2 regions of the Clostridium sediminicola genome follow, and region 1 is predicted to be linked to the other one. Evidence: a T-box and tRNA genes for the amino acid it is inferred to sense, from the RefSeq annotation. Region 1 holds a T-box; the other holds one or more tRNA genes.
What was found. A T-box is a leader RNA that pairs with one kind of tRNA and senses whether it is charged. The one in region 1 lies ahead of trpS (tryptophan--tRNA ligase), so its partner is inferred to be a tRNA-Trp.
Positions count from the first base shown of each region.

Region 1 (12,564 bases):
TTCTTCAAACTGCTGAAGAAGTATGTAAAGAAATTGGTTTTGATATGCCAGTATTAATTATAGAGCCGGGAAGAAGCATAGTAGCAAATGCTGGTACAACATTGTACACAGTAGGTTCTATAAAAGATGTTCCAGGTATTAGGAGATATGTTGCAGTTGATGGAGGAATGGGAGATAATATTAGACCAGCTCTTTATCAGGCAAAATACGAATGTACAATTGCTAATAAAATGGATGAAGATTCAGGACAAAAAGTAACAATAGCAGGAAAATGCTGTGAGTCTGGTGATATATTAATAAATGATATAGAAATAGGGAATGTTGAAAGTGGAGATATTTTAGCAATGTCTACTACTGGAGCTTATGGCTTCTCGATGGCTAATAATTATAATAAAATCCCTAGACCATCAGTTGTTATGGTTAAGGATGGAGAAGTAAAAATCGCTTATAAAAGAGAAACTTATGAAGATTTAATAAGAAACGAAGTATAAAAGAGATGCGAAATTAATTTCGCATCTCTTTTATTTTATAACAAAATTCTATTTGAGTAATTTCTCGATTTTTTGGGAATAATACTTTAGGTAAACTCAAGCTATGTATTAATAAAGGAGTGACATTAAATGTATTTTTTACTAGCAGCAATTTTAGTTACACTAATAGCGGGCATTACATACTTGTATTATTCCAGCAAGAATAAAAACGAGGAGAATATATTAGATGATATACCATCTATAGATGTTAAAAATGAAGATTTAGAGAAGCATGCCCTAGAAATTTCAAAAGAGTATTCAGAAACTAAAATAACAAATTCAAGAAGGAAAATTATTAAAAGTCTTGATAGAAGTTATAAAAAAATTCTCGAAGGATATGAATTCATCGACAGAGATGTTAGAAATAAAAGAGAAGTTGTTTCTGCAGGGGAATGGTTACTTGATAATTTATATTTAATTGAAAAAGAATATAAACATATTAAACAGAGTATGCCTGAAGATTACTATAATAATTTGCCGGTAATAGATAAAGGAATAATGAAAGGATATCCAAGAATTTATCACATAGCTGTAGAAATGGTTTCGCATACTGATGGGAAAATTGAAGAAAATACAATATTAAGATTTATAGAAGCTTATCAGAATAATACTATACTAAGTAGTGGAGAACTGTGGGCATTACCTATAATGCTTAGAATTGCATTGATTCAAAATATTAGCAAGATTACTGAAAAAATCATTCTAGCACAAAAAGAAAAAAGAAAAGCAGATATTATTGCAGATAATTTAATAAACTCAATTGAAGAAGGAAATTTAAAGGATGAAATTGATAAACTTTCTTCAAAAGAGTTAATTTTTTCGACTCATTTTTGTGAGAGATTATTGAAGGTGCTTAGGGATAATGGAATAGATAATCAAGAAGTATATACTTGGATAGATGAAAAGCTTGAGTTACAAGAAACAAATTCTGAAAAAATGATAAATTTAGAACACCAGAAACAAGCAAATTATCAACTATCAATGGGAAATTGTGTTCATTCAGTAAGACAGGTAGAAGGATTAAATTGGAGAGATGGCTTTGAAGAATTAAGCTATGTTGAAAAAATTCTGAGAACAGACCCAAGTGATATTTATTCAAAAATGGATTTTGAATCAAGGGATTATTATCGACATAATGTTGAAAGAATGTCAAAGAAAATAAATAAACCAGAGTCTTTTGTTGCAAAAAAAGCTATTGATTGTGCTGAAGAATGTGATGTTAATGAAGCATATAGTTATAAAAAGCATGTTGGATATTATCTGGTAGATGATGGTGTTGGAAAATTAAAAGAAAAAATTGGTAAAAATTCAAATAAAATAAAAGCAGATGAGGATTTTAATAAGAAAAATAAAGTTCAATTATATGTTGGTATAATTATCGTTGGAACTTTAATAATAATGAGTTTCTTCCTCTATATAAGTTACATAAATGATATTAACAGAGCACTATGGAGATATATTGTTGCAGCATTAGCATTGTTAATACCATGCAGTGAAATTGTTACATCAATTTTGAATTGGAGTATAAATCATTTATCAGTTCCAGATTTTATTCCCAAAATGGAATTAAAAGACGGAATTGAGGAAAAAGATAAAACAATAGTTGTTATTCCTACTATTGTTAATACACCAGAAAGAGTTGAAGAATTGATCTCAGATATGGAGGTTTATTATTTAGCTAATTCTGAAAAAAATTTATATTTTGCTTTACTTGCAGATTTTAAAGATAGCAATAAAAAGGAAGAAAAAAATGATAGTAAATTAATAAAAACTGCACTGGAGGCAGTAAAAAATTTAAATAAAAAATATAGTAATTCTGGAAATGAAATATTTTATTTTTTAAGTAGATATAGAAAATATAATGAAAGTGAAGAAAAATGGTTAGCTTGGGAAAGAAAAAGAGGTAAATTAATTGAATTTAATAGGCTAATAAGAGGAGCAAAAGATACAAGTTATGATATTGTTAGTGGAAATATTCATAATTTGATTAATGCAAAGTATGTTATAACTCTTGACTCGGATACTCAGTTACCAAGAGATACAGCTAAAAAAATGATTGGTGCAATGAGTCATATTTTGAATGTTCCTCATATTGACAAAGGTCAAAAAAGAGTGACAAGAGGATATGGGTTGATGCAACCCAAAATAAGTATAAGTACTGTAAGTGCAAATAAGACTATGTTTTCGACTATTTTTTCAGGAGAAACAGGTATTGATACTTATACCACAGCTGTTTCAGATGCATATCAGGATTTATTTAAAGAAGGTATCTTTACGGGTAAAGGGATATATGAGGTGGATACTTTTAATTATATGTTGGAAAGAGAAATTCCGGAAAATTCAGTATTAAGCCATGATTTATTAGAAGGCTCCTATGTAAGAGCTGCTTTAGTTACTGATTTGGAATTAATTGATGGATATCCAGCTACGTATAATTCAAGTGCAAAAAGGCTACATAGGTGGGTTAGAGGGGATTGGCAGCTGATTCCATGGCTTAAAAATAAACAGTCATTAAATAGATTATCTATATGGAAAATTTTTGATAACTTAAGACGTAGTTTATTAGCACCATCTATAATGCTATTGTTTGCATTATCTTTCAATGTTTTGCCTGATGGCACTGATAAATGGATAATTGCTGCTGTTGTAGCATTAGTGATACCATTACTTTTCGATGTAACAGAGGTAATAGTATCTCCTATGAGAGGAATGAATTTAACCGGAAAATTAGAGAATTGGAAAAGTGTTATAGAACAAATATTTCTGATATTCTGTTTTTTGCCACATAAAGCTTACTTGATGATTGATGCTATTGTAAGAACAATCTATAGAACTAAGGTGAGCAAGAAACATCTTTTAGAATGGCAAACAGCTGCTGATGCTGATATTGAATCAAAGGATGATATTGGTTTTTATGTAAAATTAATGTGGCCGGGTAGTTTAATAGCATTGATTATTGGGATGTTGGCATTTATGCAATCTATTAACAGTGGATTATTTATGTTGCCTTCAAGTATTATTTGGTTTGTAAGTCCTTATGTTGCTTACTATATTAGTAAGGATATCGAAAAAACTCATTATGTACTTAATGAGAATCAAAAGGAACTTTTAAAAATACTTGCAAGAGAAACTTGGGCATATTTCGAAGATTTTGTTGATGATGACAATAATTGGTTAGCTCCAGATAATTATCAACAGGACCCAAGTAATGGTGTTGCTCATAGGACATCGCCTACAAATATGGGAATGGGTATAATATCTAATGTTGTTGCCCACGATTTGGGATATGTAGGTATAATAGAATGTGTTGACCGTATAGATAAATGTATTATAAGTATGGAAACTTTAAAGAGATATAAAGGACATTTTTATAATTGGTACAATACAAAATCAAAAGAAATTCTAAGACCAGAATATATTTCAACAGTTGATAGTGGTAACTTAGTAGGATACTTGTGGGTGACTTCAACTGCATTGGATGAATATTTGAGTAGACCAATTATAGATAAAAATTTTGCCAGTGGGCTAAAAGATACAATTTTACTTGCTAATAAAGAATTAGAAGATAAGTTAGGAATAAAAAATTATTATCAGAGTGTTTTAGTTGATGTAGATAATTTAGATGCTGATATTTTAAATTATAAAAGAATACTTCTTGATTTATGGGATAAATGTATAAAAGTTTCCAATGATAATAAAAAGAAAGATGAATTATATTGGAATGAAAAAGTTAAAAATACATTAACAGTCTTTTTGGTTGAGATGCAAAAACTTTTTCCTTGGGCAGATTTATTAATTGAACGATCAAATAAGCTAAAAGAAGTTTCTGAGAAATTAAAAGATGTATCATCTTCAGTGAGCTTAATTGAATTGAATGCGGAATTAGATAAAATAACTAAAGATATAAACAGGGTTAATTTCAAAAATAAAGATGATAAATATTTGGCTAAAGAATTATTAAGTTCATTAAAGAGTAGTAAGATAGAAATTAATAAATTAGTTATTAAAATTGAGAATTTAAAAAGTAGAATAAATAATATGGCTACAGCCACTGATTTTAGAATTTTATATGATGAAAAAAGGCAACTTTTTTCTATAGGATATGATATTGAAAAAGATTCAATTGGTAAAAGTTATTATGATTTGTTAGCTTCTGAAGCGCGTCAAGCTAGTTTTATAGCTATAGCTAAAGGAGATGTAGATCAAAAACATTGGTTTAAACTAGGTCGTGCAATGGCAGTTATGGGTAGAAGCAAAGGACTAGTTTCATGGAGTGGTACAATGTTTGAATATTTAATGCCACTATTAATAATGAAAACTTATCCAAAGACCCTACTTCATGAAACATATAGATCTATTGTTGATGGTCAAAAGAGATATTGCAAAAATAGAAGAGTTCCTTGGGGAATATCAGAATCTGCCTTCAGGAGTTTTGATGTAGGATTAAATTATCAGTATAAAGCATTTGGTATACCGGGAATAGGGTTAAAAAGAGGATTGGTTAATGAACTGGTAATTTCACCGTATTCAACTGTGATGGCATTACAGGTTGATCAGCAGGCGGCAATGAGTAATATTCAAAGATTGATATCCGAAGGATTGTCAGGAAGATATGGGCTATACGAAGCAATAGATTACACAAAGGATAGAATGCCTAAAGGTAAAAAGAAAGCTGTTGTTAAATGCTTTATGGTACACCACTTGGGCATGAGTTTACTTTCGTTGGATAATGTACTAAATCAAAACATTTTGCAAAAAAGATTCCATTCTGTACCAGAAGTTAAAGCTACTGAATTATTACTACAAGAAAAAGTGCCAAAGAGAATAGTTTATGAAAGGGAACAAAAATTTGAAGCATCTGATGCAATTGCAGAAAAGCAAAATGTTATTGTTAGAAGATTTTCTACTGGAGTAACTGATATACCAGAAACTCAACTTTTATCTAATGGTTCTTATTCATTGATGATGACTAATAGCGGGAGTGGGTACAGTAAATTAAATGATATGACGGTATATAGATGGCATGAAGATGTCACTATGGATAATACAGGAATGTATTTTTATATAAAAGATGTTAATTCTAATGAATTTTTCTCAGCCACTTATGAGCCTACTAAAAAGATAGGTGAAAAATATGATGTTATTTTTTCTCTAGATAAAGCGGAATTCAGAAGAGTTGATAGAGAGTTAAATACTAAAACTGAAATTGCTGTTTCTAATGAAGACAATGTTGAGGTAAGAAAAATCACAATTACAAATCATGGAAATGAAGATAAAATCATTGAGATAACCAGTTACTGTGAAGTGACTTTAGCACCTTTTAATTCAGATATAGTGCATCCAGCTTTTAGTAACTTATTTATAAGAACAGAGTATGATGCAGAGAATAGTTGTATTATTGCTAACCGTAGGCCTAGAGAACATAAGTCTAAGAAACCATGGGCTATGCAGAGTGTGGTTGTAGACGGAAATTCTATTGGTCAAATTCAATACGAAACGAGTAGAGCGAACTTTATTGGAAGAGGAAGAAATCTATATAGTCCTACAGCTATGGAAGGGGATACACCACTTACTAATACCGTTGGGGCTGTATTGGATCCAATTATTAGTATAAGAAGACGAATTAAAATTGCTGCAGGAGAATCCTGTAAAGTTTCTTATTCTACTGGTGTAGCAGAATCTAGAGATGGAATTAAAGACTTAGCAAGAAAATATAGAGAGGTTACTAATATAGATAGGGTATTTGAACTTGCGTGGACTCAAAGTCAAGTTGAAATGAATTATTTAGGCATTAAGTATCCTCAAGCGAATTTATATCAAGCAATGGCTTCTAGAATTTTATTTATGAATAAATCTCTTCAGAAGAGAAGTGATCTAATTAAAAATGTAAAGAGAAGTCAACCGTCACTGTGGCAGTATGGAATTTCTGGTGATGTTCCAATTGTAACAGTGGTAATTAAAGAAGAAAAAGATAAAGATTTAGTACGGCAGATGCTTAATGCTCATGAATTTTGGAGTATTAAAGGATTAAAAGTAGATTTAGTGTTTTTAAATCTACAAAACACTGCTTATTTTCAACCGCTTCAAGATAGTTTGAGAGATTTAATAGGCACAAGTCATGCTAGAGATAAATTGAATAAGTCAGGTGGAGTTTTCTTAAGAAGTAAATCAACCATGGATAAAGAAGATATAGACTTAATAATGGCAATATCAAGGTTAGTAATAGAAAATGATAAAGGTTTTGTATTTACCCAAATTAAAAATGATGAAAAAGAAAAACTTAGGAGAGCAAAACTGGAACCTGTGAAAGCTACTTGTCATACAAGTGGATATAAGTTTGAAGTAAATAAACTAAAATATTTCAATCAATTTGGAGGATTTGATTTACAAAATAATCAATATGTTATTAGATTAAAGAATGGTATTAATACACCAGCTCCATGGATAAATGTAGTAGCTAATGGGCAATTTGGGTTCCATGTTTCTGAAACTGGTTCAGCTTATACATGGTGTAGAAATAGTAGGGAAAATAAGCTTACTGCTTGGTCAAATGATTGGATTAAAGATATACCATCAGAGGCAGCATTTATAAGAGACGAAGAGATGGGCGTTTATTGGAGTATTACTCCTAAACCTGTTAGAGACAATGGTGAATATATTGTTGAACATGGATATGGGTATTCGAACTTTAAACATGAAGCTTATGGAATCATAGGTGAAATGAAAATGTTTGTTCCAAGAGATGATAAGGTGAAGATATGTTTGGTAAAACTTAAGAATAATACTTCTGAAAAACGAAAATTATCGTTAAGCTACTATGCTCAAGTTGTTATGGGTGTTGTTCCACAACATACAAATATTCATGTGGCAACTACGCTGAATAAAGAAAAAAAATATATTTATGCACAAAATCCATATAGCGCTAATTTCGGTAATTTACTAGCCTATCTAACTATCAAAGGTGGAGAAAATGAGAGTTTTACAGGTGATAGGACAGAGTTTATTGGTAGAAATGAATCTTTAGAATCACCAGAGTTTATGAAATACACAAGATTATCTGATAACTCAGGTGGAGGATTAGATCCATGTATGGTTGAAAATACAAAGTTCTCTCTTAATCCTAATGAAGAAAAAACATTAATCGTTATGTTAGGAGCAGAAGAAAAAGTAGAAGATATTGAAAAAGCTATTGGAAAATACAGCAGTATTAATAACATAAATGCTGAAATAGAAAATGTAAAACAAAATTGGGATGAATTATTAAAGACAATTCAAGTTAAAACACCTGATACTACAATGGATATTATGCTTAATGGTTGGTTCTTATATCAAACAATAGCATGTAGATTATGGTCAAGAACTGCATTCTATCAATCTGGAGGAGCATTTGGATTTAGAGATCAACTTCAAGATGTTATGTCTCTTAGCTATATAAAACCAGAAGTTACAAGAGCACAGATTATTTATGCTGCTTCTAGACAATATACAGATGGAGATGTTCAGCATTGGTGGCATCCAGTAGTTGAAAGCGGAATAAGAACAAGATTCTCTGATGATTTATTATGGCTACCTTATGTAACTATTGATTATATCAAGAATACAGGTGATTACTCTGTTTTGGATGAAATGGCTGGATACATGGAAGATGAGCCATTAAAAGAAGATGAAGATGAAAGATATACAATTTCAAGAGTATCAAATCAGACAGGATCAATATATGAACACTGTGTTAAAGCTATCGAAAGAGCTTTGAAATTTGGGGAGCATAACATTCCATTGATGGGTTGTGGTGACTGGAATGATGGAATGAATACTATAGGTAACAAAGGTAAGGGAGAAAGTGTTTGGGTAGGATGGTTCCTTTACACTATTTTAGATGACTTTAAAGACATCTCAAAAGAAAAGAATGATGATGTAAGATCTCAAAGGTATGCTGAAATGCAAGAGTTTATTAAAGAAAACCTTGAAAAGTATGCTTGGGATGGTAGCTGGTACAGAAGAGCATATTTTGATGATGGTACACCTCTTGGTTCTATAGAAAATGAAGAATGTCAAATAGACTCTCTTTCTCAATCATGGTCTGTTATATCTAATGCAGCCAAGGAAGAAAGAGCAAAAGAAGCAATGCATGCTTTAGAAAAATATCTTGTTAAGTATGATAAAGGAATGGTTTTATTATTGACACCTGCTTTTGATAAAACTAAATTAGAACCAGGATATATAAAAGGATATGTACCTGGAGTTAGAGAAAATGGAGGACAATATACTCATGCAGCTACATGGGTAGTCATGGCATTAACTAAACTAAGAGACGGAGATAAGGCATGGAAAATCTATAATATGATAAATCCAATCAACCATACAAGATCGTACTATGAATGTGAGAGATACAAAGTTGAACCATATGTTATGGCAGCAGATGTATATGAAAGAGAACCTCATACAGGTCGAGGAGGATGGACTTGGTACACTGGGGCAGCAGGTTGGATGTATAGAGTAGGTATTGATGGAATTCTTGGACTAAAACTACAGGGTGATAAAGGTTTTATTGTAGATCCTGTTGTTCCGGAAGATTGGGAAGGATTCCAAATAACTTATAAACATAAAGGGGCTACTTATATAATAGATGCGAAAAAAGGTCAGCAGAGTAAAATTTCAATTGATGGGAAGGAACTTGAGGATTCTTTGATTCCGTACGGAGAAAGTGGAGAACATCATGTTGAAGTTGTTTATAAAAATGTAAAAGCTAGAATTGAAGAAATGTGTAAATAAAAAAGTCGACATAATGTCGGCTTTTTTTATAAATTGCGAAGAAATACGCTTCTCAATTTATATAGTTGTAAGGTATAAGATTTAAGTTTACGTCAGGTTAGTCTTTAGTTATAATAGCTATAAAGAATAGTTGTATGTTAAAAATAAGTGGCAAAATGAAAGTGAGTTATAACTACAATAGATAAATCTACGCAGTAGTTTATCTATTGCCATTGGGAGGATATAAAATATGAAAATAGTAGTTTTGGATGGATATACTCTAAACCCAGGAGATTTAAGCTGGGAAGGTTTGAAAGATTTAGGAGATTTAGTTGTTTATGACCGAACACCTAATAATAAAATTATTGAAAGAATAGGTGATGCTGAAATAATTTTTACAAATAAAACTCCATTAACTAAAGAAATATTTGATAAGATACCAAACATAAAATTCGTTGGAGTGTTAGCAACTGGGTATAATGTAGTAGATATTAATGCTGCCAAGGAAAAGGGTATAGTAGTTACGAATATACCTACCTATGGTACAACAGCGGTAGCACAAATGACTTTTGCGCTTTTATTGGAAATGTGCCATCATGTGCAAGAGCATAGTGAAGCTGTAAAAAAGGGAGCATGGAGTAATTCTATAGATTTCTGTTTTTGGAACTACCCTCTGATAGAGTTATCAGGAAAAACTTTTGGAATTATAGGTTCAGGAAGAATTGGTCAAAATTCAGCTAAAATAGCTCAAGCTCTAGGAATGAAAGTATTAGCCTTTGATAAATTTCAAAATAAAGATTTAGAGAATGATATGTTTAAATATGTTGAATTAGATGAATTACTAGTAAATTCTGACGTAATAAGTTTGCATTGCCCATTGCTTGAAGATACAAAAGGAATCATAAATAAAGAAAATATTTCTAAAATGAAAGATAAGGTTATGATTATAAATACATCAAGAGGACCTTTAATTGTTGAAGAGGACTTAGCAGAGGCACTAAACACAGGTAAGGTTGCAGGTGCAGCTTTGGATGTATTATCAAGAGAACCAGCAGAAATGGATAATCCTTTGATTAGTGCTAAGAACTGTATAATAACTCCTCATATAGCTTGGGCACCTAAAGAATCCAGAAATAGATTAATAAATATTGCTATTGATAATTTAAATGCTTATTTGAATGATAATCCCCAAAATGTAGTAAATTAATAATTTCTTAAAATAAATTCAGTATAATCAAACTAATAAAAGAAAGCTTATTGAAAAGAAAAGCTTTCTTTTATTATGTAAGATTAATTAAAATAATTTGTCTTCTACATCGTCTCCGCAGTTGTAAGTATAATCAAATTCAACATTAGAAATATTATTTGTGACTATAGGATCAGTAACATTATCGGGTAGAAGAGCATAATCATTCTTAGAATGTGATTTAATAATTTGTGGTTGATCCTCAAAAAAATCTCTTACTTTAGGTCCGTAAATTTTTCTATCTGTTTTATTTTTATTAGTCATAAAGTCACTCCTTTTAATTGTAGAGAATTTATAAAGAAACTTAATTTATACTTGAGTTAAAATATCCACGTATAAATATAGTATTCCAAATGCACTAAAAAAAATAAGCTATTAATATGAAAATTTAAAAAAATAAAAGAAAATTGAGGTAGTTATCTGCATATTAATATAAGGTGTTGACAATAATGTTAAATAAATATAATATTATGTTTATAGTGGAGATAAACTACTTTAACTAATAATATATATAAATAAATGATAATCAGTGAAGAGAATAGTAGATTTAAAAACAGACTTCTAGAGAGCTACAGTAGCTGGAATTGTAGCAGTTATGATTAGATTGAATGGATCTTGGAGATTTTTAGTGAATAAACTAAAACGGATGTCCACGTTAATGGATAGGACAGAAATACAATTAACAATTCACAATTGTGCATTGGCAAAACTGTCTGTAATGAGGGAATAAATTCCGAAATTAGGTGGCAACACGTTTGAAAAACGTCCTAAATATTCTATACTGATACGTATAAAATATTTAGGACGTTTTTATGGTGCTATCTGCAGAATTAAATTTAATTTACTTTATAGTGGTCTAAGTAATAATACACGCGCTTAAGCACGTAAAGAAAGGGGTTTTTTACATGGAACAAAAAGAGCAAAGAAAGGTAATATTTAGTGGAATACAGCCTTCAGGACAATTGACTATTGGAAATTATTTAGGAGCCTTAAAAAATTGGGTTAAACTTCAAGATGAGTATGATTGTTTTTATTGTATAGTAGATATGCATGCAATAACTGTAAAACAAGAACCAAAGGATTTAAGACAAAGGACTTTAGAAGTTCTAGCAATTTATATAGCAGCAGGAATTGATCCACAGAAGAACACTATATTTATTCAATCTCATGTGCCACAACATGCTGAAGGTTCATGGTTGCTAAATTGTTCTACTTATATGGGTGAATTAAGTAGGATGACTCAATTTAAAGATAAGTCTCAGAGATACGGACAAAATATTGCAGTTGGATTATTTGATTATCCAGTACTGATGGCTGCAGATATATTGATATATCAAACTGATTTAGTTCCAGTGGGAAGTGATCAAAAGCAACATTTAGAATTGACAAGAGATATAGCAGCTAGATTTAATAATACTTATAGTCCTACATTTAAAGTTCCAGAACCTTATATTGCTAAGGTTGGTGCTAAAATAATGGATCTACAAGAACCTTCTAAAAAAATGTCTAAGTCAGCTGAAAATCCTAATTCCTATATATTAATTATGGATTCCCCAGAAGTTATAAGAAAGAAAATTTCTAGAGCTGTAACAGATAGTATCGGTATTGTAAATTACACTGATGAGCAACCAGGAATTAAAAATCTAATTGATATTATGAGTACAATAAAAGGAATAACACCTGAAGAAATAGTGAAAAACTATGAAGGTTTAGGATATGCTCAGTTTAAGAAAGATGTGGCTGAAGTAATTGTTGATGAACTTCAACCTGTTCAAAACAAAGTAAAAGAATTAGTAGCTGATAAAAAATATCTTGAAAGTGTATATCAAGCAGGTGCAGAAAAAGCATCTTATATAGCTAATAAAACTTTAAGAAAAATGAAAAAGAAAATAGGATTTATACCTAGATAAAAAGCATTAGGGGGTCTGCTCAAAATAAAATGGTACCTATGTCAAGGACAATTTAAAAAGGGTGTTAAGATGCTAAGAGATGATTTCTGTATTGTACAGGAGTCATCTTGTTTAGGTTCCATTGATA
Region 1 is NZ_BAABMF010000019.1:26-12,589, reverse strand. Features, by position in the region: gene lysA (diaminopimelate decarboxylase) at 1-491, shown strand, start outside; gene ACQ3F0_RS21585 (glycoside hydrolase family 94 protein) at 621-9,302, shown strand; gene ACQ3F0_RS21580 (D-2-hydroxyacid dehydrogenase) at 9,532-10,488, shown strand; gene ACQ3F0_RS21575 (hypothetical protein) at 10,576-10,791, opposite strand; T-box leader at 11,048-11,300, shown strand; gene trpS (tryptophan--tRNA ligase) at 11,433-12,437, shown strand; partial or broken gene ACQ3F0_RS21565 (IS3 family transposase) at 12,502-12,564, opposite strand, start outside.

Region 2 (12,564 bases), on a different contig from region 1:
CTTTCTAGAAATGATGTAGATTATGTTGTAACAGAATATGGTGTTGCAGAATTGAGAGGAAGATCTATTAGAGAAAGAGTTAAAAACTTAATAAATATAGCACATCCTGAATTTAGAGAAGAATTGAAAAAAGAAGCTGAAAAAAACTTTATTTGTTAAATTTATTTGAAATATAGAAACTTTATTTTAATAAGAATTTTAGAGGGAAATTAATGGGAGGTTTTTTAATGAGACTAGATGGTAAAGTAGCTATTATTACTGGATCAGGTAGAGGAATAGGTGCAGAAACTGCAAAGAAATTCGTAAAAGAAGGAGCAAAAGTAGTAGTATGTGATATTAATGAAATTGATGTGAACATAATGGTGGAAGAGTTAAAATCCCTTGGTGGAGAAGCGTTAGGATTAGTTGTAAATGTTCTTGATAGAGATGCTGTAGAAAAGATGATTCAAGATGTTAAAGATAGATTTGGGAAAATCGATATTTTAGTTAATAATGCAGGGATTACCGCAGATGCTCAGTTATTAAAAATGAAAGAAGAAGACTGGGATAAAGTAATAGGTGTAAACCTTAAAGGTGTATTTAACTGTAGCCAAGCAGCAGCTAAATTTATGGCTGAACAAGGAAGTGGAGTAATATTGAATGCGTCTTCGGTTGTGGGTATTTATGGTAATTTTGGGCAAACAAATTATGCTGCAACTAAATGGGGAGTTATTGGTATGACAAAATCTTGGGCAAAAGAACTTGGAAGAAAAGGTATTAGAGTAAATGCCGTGGCTCCCGGATTTATTTTAACGCCAATGACTGATAAAATGCCAGAAAACGTATTAGATTCAATGAAAGGAAAATCACCTTTAAAAAGATTGGGATTCCCCGAAGATATTGCAAATGCATATTCATTCTTAGCTTCAGATGAAGCAAGTTTTATTACTGGTACTGTACTTAGTGTTGATGGTGGTGTTGTTTTATAATGGAGAATAGATTAAGAGAAGTAGCCATAATTAGCGCAGTAAGGAGGTGTTGCGGCAAAAGCTGTAATTGAAAGGGCAGTAGTAAAAGATTTGGATAAAATTTATACATGTCTAAAATTATTGGTATGTTGATATTTCGGACATGTATAAATTAAATTGCACATGAGAAACGAAATATTATAAGTTAATGGTTCTTTTCCACATAATTATGGCATCTTCACCGTTTTCATAATATTTTTTTCGTATTCCTTCTTCAATGAATCCGAATTTAGTATAAAGATTTCGAGCTGGAATATTGCTATCTCTCACCTCTAAAGTTATTGCAACAATATCATGCTTGTGGCACAATCTTAGAGCGGCTTGAAGCAATTTATTGGCAAGTCCCATTCTTCTGAAATAAGGATATACGGCAACATTTGTAATATGTGCTTCATCCATAATAAACCATATTCCTATATAACCAGCTAATTTGTCATCTATTTTTATACCAATGTAGTGAGCAAATTTATTGGTAACTTCGCTAAGAAAAGACTCTCTACTCCAAGGATGCTCAAAGCTATTATGGTTAATATCTACAAGTTCATCAATATGACAAGCATCAATTTTGCATATTTCAGTTTTATGCATTACTTTTCATCTCCATTTTTTTATCGTACTCCCTTTCGGCTTGGGATTTTTTTAGATAAATAGGAGCTAAACTAAATATATTTTCATTCTCACCATTTAATAATTTTTTAATACCCAATTCGCCTAAAGAGGACGCTTTCACCACATTTAAATGTATAGGTGCAAAAAAAGTATTTTCAAAATTATTATATAATTTTTCTCTAAATTTTGGTACAGCATCTCCAATGAAAGTCGTTGATTTTTCATTTTTTGATTGCAAAATGTTTATTAGTTCATCAATATGAATTGCCATATAGTCAGTTAATCTAACAAGAGATTTTCCTTCAAAAGAATATAGTGCGGTATAGACATTATCTCTTAGAGCATCCATTATTGGACAGATTATGCCCTGTGTATAAGCCATATTAAATGCTAAAGCATCAAGAGATGATATAGCAGCTACAGGTTTGTTTAAAGGTTGTGCTAAACCTTTAATAGTGGCCATACCTATTCTTAGCCCTGTGAAGGAACCTGGTCCTTTAGATACAACAAAACCATTTATCTCTTCAATAGTTAAATTCAAATTTTTCAACAAAACATCTATTTGACTCATTAAAACTACTGAATGTTGTTTTTTATCATTATAGGTAATTTCACCTAAGAGTTTGTTATTCTCTACCACGGCACAAGTAGCAGACGTAGTAGAGGAATCTACACTTATTACTTTCATAATTTTATCTCCTCTATATATTGGAATCTTTCACTAGTCCATTCTATTTTAATCTTTCTGAAATCTTCACCAAGTTGTGGAAGTTTATCTATATGAATTGTTAGTCTATCTTTTGGAAGAAGTTCTTCAATATAATTCGCCCATTCAATAACAGAAACAGCATCACTAAAAATATACTCATCAAAACCAATTGCAGAAATTTCATCAGGGTCATTTACTCTATAAACATCAAAATGATAGAATTTTAATCTTCCTAAATATTCATTTACAATTGTAAATGTAGGACTAGTAATATGATCATCAATTGAAAGTCCTCTTGCAATTCCTTTTGTGATGTGAGTTTTACCTGTACCTAAATCCCCAATCAAGCATATTATATCCCCACTATTGGCAAGTTGACCCAGTTGATACCCTATGTTGAATGTTTTATCTAAATTATCTACTATAAATTCCATGGTATTCACTCCATATGATTAAATTATTGATTCATTTGTTATTTTATCTTATAATGAGTAAAAAGAAAAGCTAAATACAAATAATAATGAATAACATAGAATTCACAATCATTGCAGAAAATTAACATAATTTTTATTATGTTAATTTTAAAAAAAGCTTGCGCGGTTAAAATTATTATGATATAATTAATTTCGTTGTGAAGGGGTATGGCTCAATTGGTAGAGTAGTGGTCTCCAAAACCATTGGTTCCGGGTTCAAGTCCTGGTGCCCCTGCCAGATTCAAAGACAGTAATCATAAAGATTACTGTCTTTTTTGCTGTGCAAAATTAAATTTATAACATTTTGTAATATCAAACTTGAAAACTTTAAAATATTATTTTAACAAGTTTAAGAAAGAGACAAAATAATTGTCCATCTATGGTGAACGAAAAATAAAGGTGGAATTATTAAAATATAGAATAATTACATCTAATATTAAAAATATATTGAAAAAAGTAAGATTATGATTATATAATAAGAGCAAGGGAAAATTTTATGGCACTGTACAAACGTTTGCGCAAATTTAATAATTTTAAAAAAAGGGGAGATTATAATGTGCATAAAAGCTTTTATATTTGACTTAGATGGAGTAATAACAGATACTGCGGAGTACCATTACCTTGCTTGGAAGAAAACCTCTGATACTCTAAATATATCATTTGACAGAGAATTTAATGAAAATTTAAAAGGTATAAGCAGAATGGATTCATTAGAAAAGATTTTGGAAAGAGGAGATATGCAGAATGAATTTTCTTATGATGAAAAAATTCAGTTAGCAACAGATAAAAACGATTTTTATAAGGAATTAATACAGAAAATAACTAAAAATGACTTACTTCCAGGCATAGAAGACTTATTGAAAGAACTAAAAAGAAGAAATATAAAAATTGGATTAGCATCAGCTAGTAAGAATGCTTTGACGGTTATTAAGGGGCTTCAAGTTGGAGATTATTTTGATTTTATTGCAGATGCTGCTATATGCAATAATAGTAAACCAGCACCGGATATTTTTTTAATGGCTGCTAACGGGTTAGGAATTGAACCAAAGTATTGTATTGGGGTTGAAGATGCGGAAGCAGGGATAGATGCAATAAATTCTGCAAAGATGTTCTCGGTAGGAGTTGGAGAAAAAGTATCAATGAGAAAAGCTGATATGATGGTATCTAATACAAATGAATTAAGTTTAGAGAATATAAAAAATATGTATAATTCTAAATACTTAACTAATAAGTAAGTTATGATTTTATTCAGGAAGAGAAAATTCTCTTTCTGAATTTTTTTTATTAATAATTTAAAAAAATTTACATTGAGATTATAAGAATAATATTATAAACTAAAAAAAGGAAATAAAAAAGGAGGCTATTATAATGGGAATACTAAGCGGACTAATGGGTAATGCAAGTGAAATTGATATTGAAAAAATAGAAAATGAATTTCAGCCGATACTTGCAGATATCGAAAGAGTAGAAAAAGCATATAAATTGGTAAGAGATTTGTTTGTGTTTACAAATAAAAGATTAATTCTTGTGGATAAACAGGGAATGACAGGGAAAAAGACAGAATATCATTCTATTCCATACAAAAGCATTACTCACTTTAGCGTAGAATCAGCTGGCCACTTTGATTTAGATTCAGAACTAAAAATATGGATATCAGGAACGAGCATGCCAGTGGATAAGCAATTTAAAAATGACAAAAGTATCTATGACATTCAAAAGACATTAGCAGATTACATTTTCAAATAAATATTAACTTAGAATTGGAGGCTTTTATATGAAATTTGATTATTTTATACCGACAAAAATTATGTTTGGACAGGGTAAATTGAATAAGTTAGCTAAAATTAAATTACCAGGTGAAAAAGCGCTTATTGTTATTTCAAACGGAACATCAATGCGGAAGAATGGATATTTAGATAGGGTTATCTCTTTACTAAAAGAAAATAACGTTGAAAGTATTGTTTACGATAAGATACTTCCTAATCCTATTAAATCTCACGTAATGGAAGGTGCTAAACTAGCTAAAGATGAAAATTGTGATTTTGTCATTGGCCTAGGTGGGGGAAGTAGTATTGATTCTGCTAAAAGTATCGCTATAATGGCTAAAAATCCAGGAGATTATTGGGATTACATTTATGGAGGGTCTGGTGGTGGAAGACCGCTCAAAAATGGTGTCCTGCCAATTGTTGCAATTACTACTACAGCAGGAACTGGAACTGAAGCAGATCCATGGACTGTTATTACTAAAGAGGATACAAATGAGAAAATTGGATTTGGAACTTCAGAAACATTTCCTCTTATTTCTATAGTTGATCCTGAACTTATGCTTACTGTACCACCACATTTAACTGCTTTTCAGGGATTTGATGCTTTATTCCATGCTGTAGAAGGTTATATTGCAAAAATTGCTAATCCTATGAGTGATATGTATGCATTGAAAAGCATAGAACTTATTGCAAAATATCTTCCTGTTGCTGTTAATGAACCAGATAATATAGAAGCTAGAACAAATGTTGCTTTGGCAAATACTCTTTCGGGTTTAGTAGAGTCAACTTCAAGTTGTACTTCTGAACATGCTATGGAGCATGCTCTTAGTGCATATCATCCTGAGCTACCTCATGGAGCAGGATTAATAATGCTATCGGAAGCTTATTATAATTTCTTTAGTGATAAAGTGCCAGAGAGATTTATAGATATGGCAAGAGCTATGGGAGAAGATGTAGGAATGTCAGAAGAAACTGATAAATCAAAAATATTTGTTAGCGCGCTTTGTCATTTAATGAAAAAATGTAATGTGAATAATCTCAAAATGTCCGATTATGGAATAGAAAGAAAAGAAATTGGAGATATTGCAAAAAATTCATTAGATACAATGGGAGGGCTTTTTAAAGTTGATAGATATAAATTATCTGTTGATGAGATTAAGGGAATTCTTGAAGAAGCTTATAAATAAGGGGTATATTGAGAGAACTTTAGAGGTTAGGTTGTAATAGAAATAAAAGACGAAGTTCTTTTCTTCGCAATTTATAATCATTGTGTATTGATAGTTTTTGAAAGGTGGGGAATTAATATGATTAATAAAACTATAGATATATGGGGAACAGGAAATTATCAAAGTGAAGGAACTGATGGTTTTAAGCCAACTATGGATACTTATATTTTAAGTGGAGAAAAGAAAAGACCTGCAATTTTGGTATGCCCAGGCGGCGGTTATGAATTTACTTCTGAGCGGGAGGCGGAACCAATCGCTATGAAATTTAATGCTGCAGGATACCATACATTTGTTTTGAATTATAGTGTATCCCCTAGAAAACACCCACAACCTCTTTTAGATGTATCAAGAGCGATGTGTATTATAAGAGAAAATTCTGAAGAGTGGAAAATTGATGGAGATAGGATTGCGGTTTGTGGTTTTTCTGCAGGAGGTCATGTTGCTGCAAGTTTAGCAGTTCATTTTGAAAAAGATTATTTGTTTAATACACTATTAATTAATAAAGGTATGAATAAACCTAATGCATTGATATTGAGTTATCCTGTAATAACGTCTGGAGAATTTGCTCATAAAGGTTCTTTTAAAAATTTGATAGGAGAAGAAGGAAGAGAAGAACTACGACAGCATTTGTCTTTAGAATTCCAGGTAAATGCAAATGTACCACCGACATTTTTATGGCATACTTTTGAAGATTCAGCTGTACCTGTTGAGAATACGTTGTTGTTTGCAACAGCTTTACGCAAAAATAATATTCCATTTGAATTACATGTTTACCCTGAAGGACCACATGGTTTATCTCTTGCCACAGAGGAAACAGGTAATGAAAACATGCCATCAATGCCACATGTTGCTACTTGGATAGAGTTATGTGTTCAATGGTTAGGTAACTTAGCGTTTAAAACAAAGAAAATAAAAACTCTTTGATTATCATAGAGTTTTTATTTGTATTAAATTATAAATATTTATAAATATTTTTTTGACTTTTACATATAGGTTGAACATATTTCTTTAAATGATAGACTATAGATAAGGAATAATAATACTATGAAATAAATATTATGAATTATTTATAGAAGGGGATAATATAATGGAAAAATTAGAAAAAACAATTTCAGAAATTAAACCACTTTATGAAGATATAATGAAAAAAGCTTGGCATAGGCTAGATAATTTAACAAAACCTATTGGAAGTCTAGGACGATTAGAAGAATTAGCGGCTCAAATCGCGGGAATTACCGGTGAAGTTCATAGTAAGATACATAAGAAAAATATCGTTATTATGTGTGCAGATAATGGTGTTATAGAAGAAGGATATAGTTCTAACCCACAAAATATAACTGAAATTGTTACTAACAATTTTACCAAGGATATTACAGGAGTATATGTACTAGCTAAACATGTAAATTCTGAGATGACTGTAGTTGATATTGGTGTTAATGCAGAGTTTAATAATGAAAAGATATTAAACAAAAAAATAGTATATGGAACAAAAAACATGGCAAAAGAACCAGCTATGACGAGACAAGAAGTTGTACAAGCTATAGAGATTGGCATAGATATTGTAGATGAGCTTGCCTTAGAGGGAGTTGATCTACTTGGAACAGGCGAAATGGGAGTTGGAAATACTACAACTTCAGCAGCAATTTTAACTGTATTATCAGGTTTAGATACCGAAATTACAGTAGGAAAAGGTTCGGGTCTTACAGAAGAGCAATACGAACATAAAAAAAGAGTAATTAAAAAAGCTATTGAAATAAATAATCCTGATAGTAATGATGTACTTGATGTAATGGGCAAAGTAGGAGGATTAGATATTGCAGGACTTTGCGGATGTTATTTAGGTGCTGCAAAAAATAGAATTCCCATTGTTATAGATGGATTTATTGCATCTATTGCTGCATTATGTGCCTATAGATTATGCAAGAGTTCAAGAGGATTTATGATACCTTCACATTTATCACAGGAGCCTGGGGCAAAATATATTATGGATGAGTTAAATTTGGAACCATATTTAAATTTGAATATGAGGTTAGGGGAAGGATCAGGTTGTCCGCTTGCCTTCAATATAGTAGAAGCAGCACTAACTATAATGAATAATATGGGAACTTTTGAAGATGCATCACTTAATAGAGATGATTATGTGGATATTAGGGAAAATGATCTTGAACAGTGAGTAGATAAGTTTACTAGGAGGAAAATTAATTGTTTATATTCGGTGTATTTGGAGCAGGGACAAAAGAAAAAGAAATAAAAGATATACAGAATATTATATGTAAAAGATGCAATAGTATGTCAGTTTATAAATTGAGTAAAAGCTACAACTATTTTCATTTATTTTTTATACCTGTATTCACTTGGGGAAATAAATACTATTTAAAATCAAGATGTTGTAAGACTATATTTGAATTAAATAGTGAAATAGGGAAAGATCTAGAAAAAGGTGAATCCTTAGTTATTAAGAATGATGATATGATTGAAGTTTATAGTGAAAATGACAATTATACAAGAAGAGTCAATAATATAAAATGTAGAGGATGCGGCAGAGAGATAGATTTATCATATACATTTTGTCCTCATTGTGGATATAAAAATCTATCATAGAGAATATGCATAAATTTTTATTGCAATATCCATTTTCTTGTGCTATCATTAAGTTATAAAGTTAATATGACTGAGGCAGAGATATGAGAGCCTTAATTTAGGAAATATTTTTCAAAAAATGTTTCCTAAATTAAGGCTCTTTTTTTATTTTATAAAGGAGGAAGAATATGTTTGATATTACAATTATAGGTGCGGGTGTTACAGGATGTGCTATTGCAAGAGAATTATCTAGGTATCAATTAAAAATTTGTGTACTTGAAAAAGAGATTGATGTTGCAAGTGGAACAACTAAAGCAAATAGTGCTATTGTTCATGCAGGAGAAGATCCTATTCCAGGAACACTAAAAGCAAAATTAAATGTTTTAGGAAATGAAATGTATGACAAGCTTTCAGAAGAATTAGACTTTCCGTTTAAAAGATGCGGATCTTTAGTTTTATGTTTTGATGAAGAGGATATTAGTAAACTAGAAGAATTGAGACAAAGAGGTTTGATAAATGGATTACCTGATACTATGGAAATATTGAAGCGAGAGGAAGCATTAAATTTAGAACCTAATTTGTCAGAGAGTGTAGTAGCAGTTTTAACACTTCCTACAGGCGGTATAACTTGCCCTTATGAAATGACTATTGCTCTTGCAGAAAATGCATATACAAATGGAATAGAGTTTAGATTTGAAACTGAAGTTAATGATATAATAAAAGTTCAAGAAGAATACTTAATGAAAACAAATAAAGGCGATATAAAAACAAAGTTAATAGTAAATGCAGCAGGAGTTTACGGAGATATTTTTAATAACATGGTTAGTAAGAATAAGTGCAATATTATTGCAAGAAAAGGTGAATATGTTTTATTTGACAAGGAAGTAGGAGATATGGTTTCTAGAACTTTATTCCAACTTCCAACTAAACTAGGAAAAGGTGTGCTTGTAACACCAACTGTAGATGGAAATTTATTATTAGGACCTACTGCACTTGATATAGAAGATAAAGAAGATTTTGATACTACTTCAGGTGGTCTTAATAGTGTTTTAGAAAAAGCTAAATTTAGCATAAATTCAATTCCAATGAGATCTATAATAACACAATTTGCAGGGCTTAGAGCTCATTCTGAAAAAGGAGATTTTATTATAGGAGAATCAGAAGATGCTAAGAACTTTATAAATGCTATTGGAATAGAATCGCCAGGTTTAACAGCAGCACCTGCAATTGCAAAGATGGTTGGAGATATAATAGTTGAAAAATTCCATCCTGAAATCGATAAAACTTTTAATCCTATAAGAGAAGGTATTCCAAAGTTCAGAGAAATGACTAATGAAGAAAGAAAAGAAATTATAGCAAAAGACTCATCTTATGGTAAAATTGTCTGTAGATGTGAAACTGTTACTGAAGGTGAAATTTTAAGAGCTATTAGAGGCCCTTTGGGTGCTACAACAATTGATGGAGTTAAGAGAAGAACAAGAGCTGGTATGGGAAGATGTCAAGCAGGTTTCTGTTCAAATAAAATTGTTGAAATATTATCAAGAGAATTAAATGTTCCTCCTACTGAAGTAACTAAGTTTGGAAAAGGCTCTAATTTTTTAGTAGGAAAAAATAAAAATGATGTAGAGTAATATAAGGAGGGTTATTGATGATTCAGTACGATATTGTTGTAATTGGTGGTGGCCCAGCAGGGCTAGCGGCAGCTATCAAAGCTAAAGAAGAAGGAATTGATTCGGTTTTAATTATAGAAAGAGATGGTCAATTAGGTGGTATATTAAATCAATGCATACACAATGGTTTTGGACTTCATACTTTTAAGGAAGAGTTAACTGGACCAGAATATGCAGAGAGATTTATTAGAAAAACTCAAGAATTAAGAATAGATTATAAGTTAAATACCATGGTATTAGATCTTAATAAAGATAAAATGATTACAGCAGTTAATGAAGATGAAGGAATAATCGAGATAAAAGCTAAAGCAGTAGTATTGGCAATGGGATGTAGAGAAAGACCAAGAGGTGCTATCAACATACCTGGTAGTAGATGTGCAGGAATATATTCAGCAGGAACAGCTCAAAAATTTGTAAATATTGAAGGATATATGCCGGGTAAAAAAGTTGTAATATTAGGATCTGGTGATATCGGGTTAATAATGGCGAGAAGAATGACTTTTGAGGGTGCTGAAGTAAAAGCAGTTGTTGAACTTCTTCCATTCTCAGGAGGTTTAAAAAGAAATATAGTTCAATGCTTAGATGATTTTGATATTCCATTAATGCTTTCACATACTATTACAAAGATAGAAGGTAAAGATAGGGTTGAAGGTGTTGTTATTGCAAAGGTAGATGAAAACAGAAGGCCAATAAAAGGAACTGAACAACACATTGAATGTGATACATTGTTATTATCTGTTGGATTACTTCCAGAAAATGAATTATCAAAAAATGCAGATGTTAAATTATCAACTATTACTGGTGGACCTGAAGTTGATGAAAAAATGCAAACGAATATAGATGGGGTATTTGCATGTGGTAATGTTCTTCATGTACATGACCTAGTTGATTTTGTTACTTTAGAAAGTTACCAAGCAGGTAAAAGTGCTGTAGATTATGTAAAAGGAAACTTTGTTGATGGAAACAAAATTGAGGTTGTTGCAACAGAGGGCGTTAGGTATACAGTACCTGAAACAATTAATCCAGCTAATATAGGAAAACTAATTGATGTTAGATTCAGAGTTGATAATGCTTATGAAAATAAATATGTTTCAGTTTATTTTGATGATATAAGAGTAAGTCATAAATTAAAGAAAGTTTTAGCTCCAGGAGAAATGGAAACAGCTAAATTGCCTAAGGCATTCTTTGATAAATATCCTGATTGCAAAACAATTACAATCAAGTTGGAAGGGGAGTAAATTTAATGGAAATTAGAAAAATGATTTGTATTGGATGTCCTTTAGGTTGTCCGCTTGAAGTAAGTTTAGAGGCAAATAAGGTTATTGAAGTTAAAGGAAATACATGTCCTAAAGGAGTAACTTATGCGGAAAAAGAATGTACTAATCCTACAAGAATAGTTTGTTCATCAGTTTTTGTAACAAATGGGGAGATTGACTGTGTTCCTGTTAAAACAGAGAATGATATTCCTAAAGGCAAAATATTTGATTGCATAAAGGCTTTAAAAGGTATAGTGGTAGAAGCACCAGTTAAAATTGGAGATGTAATAGTTGAAGATGTAGCAGGTACTGGAGTAGATGTAGTAGCAACAAGGACGATAGAAAATAAAAATTAGGTTAAAAGATTTCTCCAAATAATTTCATTTGAAATTTTAAATCGTCTAAAGCCATAATAAGAAAATGACCAGGTTTGACTTGGTCATTTTTATTTATTAGAAAAGTTTTTTTAAGCAATTTCTACATATAAGTGTTTGTCCATTATTTGCAGTGATAATTTGATTATCGGTTATTGTTTTACCACAAATTTCACAGCGTTTTCCACAACTAATATCATTTTTGAGTTTTCTTTTAGTTGAAACTGTGGATTTTTTATTTGGTGGTGGAGAATATTTCACAGGTTCTTGTTCTATAGTACTTTTCATTAGTTCATATTTTATAGTGTAAATACTTTCGCAAAAAAGTTCTAACTCAAATCTTGGATTTTCTCTGTCATAGAATTCTTCGATTATTAACTTCCTTACTTGGGCATCGTTTATTATTAATCCACTTTTTTCAACACCATCAAATATACTTTTAGGAATATTTGTGGTATCAGGATGTCTTTTATTACTTTTATAAAAAACTTTTAATACTGCTATCAGTGATTCTGTTAGACTGACTCCTGGATTTTGAACTCTTGCTTCATAGGCAATTTCTTCTTCATATAGTGCATATCTATCATGATATTTACCTGAGGCATAAGGAAGAATACTTCTACCATTCTTATTAGAAAGTTTGAAATTTGATTTTGTTATGGGAGAACCTTTAACTACAATTTTTGCATATTTTTTGTTCATATAATTCTTCCTTTCTAAAGATAAATCATACGAAAATTTAATCTATGCAAATCCAAAAGTTCAGGCACCAGTGAGTTTTGGATTTGCATAGACTTATAGTTGAAGTGATTTATCTATACATATAAATCTAAAGAAATTATAGCACAATGAGAGAGAATTTCATATTGTTGATTAATGGAGATAGTTAAAGTA
Region 2 is NZ_BAABMF010000002.1:128,848-141,411, reverse strand. Features, by position in the region: partial or broken gene ACQ3F0_RS04415 (acetyl-CoA hydrolase/transferase C-terminal domain-containing protein) at 1-159, shown strand, start outside; gene fabG (3-oxoacyl-[acyl-carrier-protein] reductase) at 228-968, shown strand; gene rimI (ribosomal protein S18-alanine N-acetyltransferase) at 1,146-1,595, opposite strand; gene tsaB (tRNA (adenosine(37)-N6)-threonylcarbamoyltransferase complex dimerization subunit type 1 TsaB) at 1,588-2,304, opposite strand; gene tsaE (tRNA (adenosine(37)-N6)-threonylcarbamoyltransferase complex ATPase subunit type 1 TsaE) at 2,301-2,759, opposite strand; tRNA gene ACQ3F0_RS04390 (tRNA-Trp) at 2,961-3,036, shown strand; gene pgmB (beta-phosphoglucomutase) at 3,353-4,033, shown strand; gene ACQ3F0_RS04380 (PH domain-containing protein) at 4,167-4,544, shown strand; gene ACQ3F0_RS04375 (iron-containing alcohol dehydrogenase) at 4,573-5,751, shown strand; gene ACQ3F0_RS04370 (alpha/beta hydrolase) at 5,869-6,714, shown strand; gene cobT (nicotinate-nucleotide--dimethylbenzimidazole phosphoribosyltransferase) at 6,878-7,963, shown strand; gene ACQ3F0_RS04360 (zinc ribbon domain-containing protein) at 7,993-8,391, shown strand; gene ACQ3F0_RS04355 (NAD(P)/FAD-dependent oxidoreductase) at 8,559-10,001, shown strand; gene ACQ3F0_RS04350 (NAD(P)/FAD-dependent oxidoreductase) at 10,019-11,278, shown strand; gene ACQ3F0_RS04345 (DUF1667 domain-containing protein) at 11,284-11,652, shown strand; gene ACQ3F0_RS04340 (RusA family crossover junction endodeoxyribonuclease) at 11,749-12,372, opposite strand.
Region 2: it has a tRNA-Trp gene. The T-box ahead of trpS (tryptophan--tRNA ligase) is inferred to sense a tRNA for this amino acid. The anticodon was not compared.